Linked DNA regions of Endozoicomonas sp. GU-1. The protein of the gene in region 1 interacts with the protein of each later gene in a pairwise test. Links are inferred from orthologs where the notes say so. Each region holds a gene or a part of one and is shown in the gene's direction. Other genes may lie near its edges.

What was found.
Region 2: the proteins of ftsL (region 1) and O3276_RS04495 interact in binary tests that used the Escherichia coli proteins (3 or more experiments, as listed by UniProt). The link is inferred for Endozoicomonas sp. GU-1 from one-to-one orthologs.

The regions. Positions count from the first base shown.
Region 1 is NZ_CP114771.1:1,826,088-1,828,836, reverse strand. The notes cover bases 70-2,747. They hold ftsL (cell division protein FtsL), read left to right. Parts: upstream 70-1,096; coding sequence 1,097-1,399; downstream 1,400-2,747. Other genes in these bases: O3276_RS07335 (peptidoglycan D,D-transpeptidase FtsI family protein), read left to right, coding at 1,396-2,747; rsmH (16S rRNA (cytosine(1402)-N(4))-methyltransferase RsmH), read left to right, coding at 144-1,085. Also shown: division/cell wall cluster transcriptional repressor MraZ, read left to right, coding at 1-39; more of O3276_RS07335, read left to right, coding at 2,748-2,749. UniProt on the Escherichia coli protein: Essential cell division protein. May link together the upstream cell division proteins, which are predominantly cytoplasmic, with the downstream cell division proteins, which are predominantly periplasmic.
Region 2 is NZ_CP114771.1:1,118,427-1,121,162, reverse strand. The notes cover bases 3-2,667. They hold O3276_RS04495 (septum formation initiator family protein), read left to right. Parts: upstream 3-1,029; coding sequence 1,030-1,305; downstream 1,306-2,667. Other genes in these bases: ispF (2-C-methyl-D-erythritol 2,4-cyclodiphosphate synthase), read left to right, coding at 2,106-2,585; O3276_RS04485 (IspD/TarI family cytidylyltransferase), read left to right, coding at 1,672-2,106; O3276_RS04490 (2-C-methyl-D-erythritol 4-phosphate cytidylyltransferase), read left to right, coding at 1,370-1,663; O3276_RS04500 (F-box protein), read right to left, coding at 3-737. In the rest of the region: more of O3276_RS04500, read right to left, coding at 1-2; tRNA pseudouridine(13) synthase TruD, read left to right, coding at 2,708-2,736. UniProt on the Escherichia coli protein: Essential cell division protein. May link together the upstream cell division proteins, which are predominantly cytoplasmic, with the downstream cell division proteins, which are predominantly periplasmic.

The DNA.
Region 1 (2,749 bases):
GAAGAGATTCCGATGGAATTGCAGTCGCTCTCTTTGTAAATCACTTTTTTGCTGTTGTTGAGTTAAGAAAGCTTTGTGAAAAGTTTATGAAATCGTTAAATCGTGTTGGTAGTCAGGCAGATGTCAGCAAAGGTAGCAAGGAAATGGTAGCCGCCCAAAATGAGGTGGCTGACCATGTGCATAAAACAGTGCTGCTGAATGAGGCTGTCGATGCGTTGCTGACGGATCCTGCCGGAATCTATGTCGACGGTACTTTTGGCCGGGGCGGGCACAGTCGTTTGATTTTGAACACCCTGTCAGAGCAGGGGCGGCTGGTGGGTATTGATAAAGATCCATTGGCCATTGCCACCGGTGTCCAGCTGGCCAGTGAGGACCCACGCTTTGCCATTCATCACGGTTCTTTTACTGATGTGGATTCCGTGCACAGTGACCAGTTGGTGGATGGGATTTTGCTGGATCTTGGGGTTTCTTCGCCCCAGCTGGATGATCCGGAAAGAGGTTTCAGCTTTATGCAGGAGGGACCTCTGGATATGCGGATGAATCACCAGGATGGCGAGACTGCCGCTGGCTGGCTGGCGCGGGCAGAAGAACAGGAGATCAGCCGGGTCATCTGGGAATATGGCGAAGACCGTTTTTCCCGCAGGATGGCCAGGGCCATTGTCAGGGAAAGGGATATTGAACCGATTCTGACCACACGACGGCTTGCCGATATCATTGCTGCGGCCTGCCCCACCAGGGAGAAGGGTAAGCACCCGGCGACCCGTGCGTTTCAGGCCATCAGAATCCATATCAACCGGGAGCTGGAGGATCTGGTGCTTTGTCTGGATCGGGCCCTGGAAAAATTGAAGCCCGGTGGCCGACTGGTGGTTATCAGCTTTCACTCATTGGAAGACAGGATTGTCAAACGCTTTATCCGCAAGCATCAAAAGGGTGATGAGCTGCCAAGCTGGCTGCCGGTGACAGAAGATCAGTTGAATCGGCGGATGAAAAGTCTGGGCAAGGCGATCAAACCTTCCCGGCAGGAAGTGCAGGAAAATCCCAGGGCACGAAGTGCGGTTATGCGTGTGGCAGAAAAGCTGGTTTGATGATGGGCCTGATGATGGATAGTGGTCTTCTGGCGTGTCTGCATCTTCTTCGATCTTATGGTGCTGCGCTTTTGCTGTTGTTACTGGTGATATTGTCGGGATTGTCTGTGGGTTATGTTTCCTACGAGAACCGTCTTCTGAATAACCGGATTCAGCAGGAGCTTGAGAATCGGAACAGTGCACAGGTTGAGTGGGGTAAGTTGTTGCTGGAACACAGCACACTGACATCGCCGGGAAAAATTGAACAGGTTGCCAGGGAGAAACTGGACATGGATGTGCCAAAGACCAGCCAGATAGAGATGGTTCTGCCATGACTCAGGGGCGAGCTCAGGGGCAGAAAGTATCACCGCGAAACCGGTCAGCGGCCGAGAGCAAAGCTGGCAAGGGAACTGTCTGGATTGGTCGTGTGGTGAATAGCCTGACCCGTAAGTGGCGGCTGAAAATGCTGCAATCGGTCCTGTTGGTGGCAGGGCTGGCCATTGGTTACCGAATTGTTGATTTGCAATTGCTGGATCGGCACTTCCTGCAAAATGAAGGTGATAAACGTTCTGTTCGCTATGAGTCAGTGGCTGCGCACAGAGGCGTAATTTTTGACCGCAATGGTGACCCGCTGGCGGTCAGCACGCCGGTTGTCACGATCTGGGCTGACCCTGAAGTGCTGTATCAGGCCAGTGACCGCTGGCAAGACCTGGCAAAGGCGTTGGGCGTTTCCCATAAGTGGCTGTCGGATCGTGTGCAGGCGGCCAAAACCCGGGATTTTATCTACCTCAAACGGCAGTTGACTCCGGAGCAGGGGGCAGCGGTCATGGCCTTGAGAGTGCCGGGTGTCCGGGCGATCGATGAACACCGGCGCTACTACCCGGCTGCCGAGGTGACCGCCCATCTGGTGGGTTTTACCAATATCGATGAGTCTGGTCAGGAAGGTCTGGAGTTAGCCTACAATGATTGGCTGTCCGGTGAGCCAGGTCAGCGAAGGGTGCTGAAAGACCGTAAAGGCCAGCTTGCCCGACAGGCTGAGCTGATGAAAAGTGCCAGCCCCGGCAAGGAACTGATGCTCAGTATTGATCTGAGGCTTCAGTATATGGCCTACCGGGAGTTGAAAAAGGCGGTTGAGCAGCACAAGGCCAAGGCCGGTTCTTTGATCATGCTGGATGTCAAGACCGGGGAAGTGCTGGCAATGGTCAATCAGCCTGCCTACAACCCGAATAACCGGGCGGATATGCAGGCCCATAAGATGCGCAACCGGGTGGTGACCGATATGGTCGAGCCGGGGTCAACAATGAAACCTTTTGCGGTAGCGGCTGCCCTGGAGTCTGGTCAGTTTCACAAAGACTCAGTGATTAATACTGCACCCGGTTACCTGCGACTGGGCAGGGATCAGGTAAAGGATAACCGGAATCACGGTGCTATTGATGTGACCACTGTGCTGAGACAGTCCAGTAACGTCGGGGTGTCAAAAATGGTGCTGGCCATTGGTCCGGATAAGATGCTGGATTTGCTCCAGAGGGTTGGCCTTGGTCAAAGCACCGGCACCGGTTTTCCCGGTGAAAATCCGGGCTATTTGCCCTATAGGGATCGCTGGAGTGATATCGAGATTGCTACCTTATCCTTTGGCTACGGTTTGACCGTGACACCGTTGCAACTGGCTCAGGCCTATACCGTAC
Region 2 (2,736 bases), 710 kb from region 1 along the record:
GCCGTGTAGCTCAATATATGCCGGTTATCACTGCTGAAGGTGATCCGCCGTACTCTGTCTTCATGGGCAATGGCTATCTCTGCGGGCCTTGCGGTGATTTCCGTTCTGCCATAATCCGAACCACAGCGCGCGTAACTGTTGGTCGCCAGAAAGCGTCCATCGCTGCTGAGTTTGGCTGATGCCGCCGTAAAGGGGATGCAGTCAATGGATATTGCCAATTCCGGTCGGAAAGTACGACAGTTAACCATCAACTGGTGCACTGTGTAAAACAGGATTTGCGGGAAATATTTCCCTTTTTGAGGTTCCCGTGGCGGTATGTCGTTGTCTGTCACTTCCCCGGCTGAATGGCCGCAAATAGTGCTGATCAGCGTTTCATTGCCGGTGAATTGCCTCAGCCAGGCTTCCAGTTCATGGTTGCTGATATTTTTGGCAATCTGGATGAATTGCTGCTGCTGTCGTGGCTCGAGCTGTTTAAACCAGATCCTGGCGGGCAGATGATCTGCACGGACGATAGCCAGCAAAGACGAACAGGTCTGTGCCATGGCCTTGATATCACGGTCCCCTAAAAAAACCAGTATGTGTCTTATGGGTTGCTCTGGAAGATCCAGCAATAGCAACGGCCTTGGGTTGATAACGACAGTGATTCGGTGACTGGTTCTGTGTTCTACGGGCGGGAAGGTGGTATTAGCCGGAGGGGTATGGCTGGTGGTTCTGCCAATGGGATTACCAGTCGGCATATTCCGAACTCCCGGGTCTTTGGCCTACGGGTGATGGGTAGCCAGTACCCGATTGAACTCAACAGCAACCCGGGTGTAGAACGCTGTCTTCCGTTCATAAATACCCGGGATAGTAAGAGCGATCATTTGAGTTGCTTATTTTGATGTCTGGCTTTTTCTAATGACCTTCATTAATGTGAAACAGTTCAAAGATCCGGTTGTATGTTAAACCACGGGTACTCCTGTTAAACTTCAGCGTTAAGTCTCTATTACTGCCCCTGCTGCTGGATAGTGACGGTTTAAAGCGGAACTGATGATGAAAAAACTGGCAATAACCCTGTTGACACTGCTGCTGGTTTACCTGCAAACCAGGCTCTGGATTGGTGAAGGCAGTGTGGCTGAAATGTTGACACAACAAGATAACCTTGAGCGTTTCAGGCTGGAAAATGAACGTTTGTACCAGCGTAATCGTCTGCTGGCCAAAGAGGTTGTGGAGCTGCAGCAGGGGATGGAAACGGTTGAAGAGAGAGCGCGCCAGGAGCTGGGTATGATCCGCAGTGATGAAACGTTCTTTTTGACTTACGATTAAATCCTGTATTGGTCAGGAGCCGTTTCTGAGCGGGCTTCTGGATGTTCAAGTTAAGGGTGTCAGAGTGAGTAGCGTAGAAACCATGAATGCGGTTCGTTACTGGGCGGTTGTTCCGGCAGCGGGCGTTGGCCGCCGAATGAATATCGATATTCCCAAACAGTACCTTGAAATCAAGGGCAAGCCCCTGATGGTGCATACTCTGGAGCGGTTGCTGGATTTTCCCAGGCTGGAAAAGATCGTGGTGGTGCTTGATCATAATGATGAGTATCACCAATCCATTGAATTACTTCGCAACCCGGGAATTCTCCTGGCCCAGGGGGGGGGGATGAGCGTTACCACTCGGTACTTAATGGTTTGAAAGTGCTATTGGATATTGGTTCCCCTGATGACTGGGTACTGGTTCATGATGTGGCCCGCCCCTGCATTCGCCGTTCGGATATGGAGTGGCTGGTGAACCAGCTCCATGACCACCCTGTAGGCGGTCTGCTGGGTTGCCCGGTTACCGATACCATCAAGCGGGCCGGGGACAATGATGGTGTGTCTGAAACGGTAGACCGTCAGGGGCTCTGGCATGCCATGACACCGCAGATGTTCCGTCTGGGCATGCTGCATGACGCCATGGCAAAAGCGATAGCGGATAAGATGCCGGTAACGGATGAGGCCAGTGCCATTGAGTACGCTGGCAAACAGCCCGTGATGGTGGAAGGACATGCCGATAATATTAAGGTGACCCGGGGAACTGATCTGGCTCTGGCCACTCTATATATAGAACAGCAGTCGAAACTTATTGAGGTCACTTGATGCGTATTGGTCATGGTTTTGATGTTCACCGCTTTGATGAAGGTGATTATATTGTTCTGGGTGGGGTAAAAATTCCTCACACCCATGGGCTGGTGGCGCACTCTGATGGCGATGTGCTGCTTCATGCCCTGTGCGACGCACTCCTGGGAGCGGCAGGTCTGGGTGATATTGGCAGGCATTTTCCGGACACTGATGAACGCTATGCTGGCATTGATAGCCGCAAGTTACTGCGTCATGTTATTGCTCTGCTTGAGCAGCACAACCTGGTTCCCGTCAATATGGACAGTACCATCATTGCCCAGTCGCCTAAAATGGCACCGCACATTGATCAGATGCGGCAGAATATCAGCGAAGACATGGGGATTGACCCATCGCTGGTGAATGTCAAAGCGACCACCACTGAAAAGCTGGGCTATACCGGTAGAAAAGAGGGTATTGCAGTTCACGCCGTTGTTCTGTTGACAGATTTGGGATCGTGATCCAAAGGGTGGAGCCTCCCAGGAGGCCCACCACCCATGGTTATTTTTCAGTATTTCCTTTCAAAAACTGCGTCAAACGCGGTATTGTTTATTGTTAATTTTTGCCTTGTTGAGTGCGCATCATGGATGCAGATGTACCGATGCCTGCCGA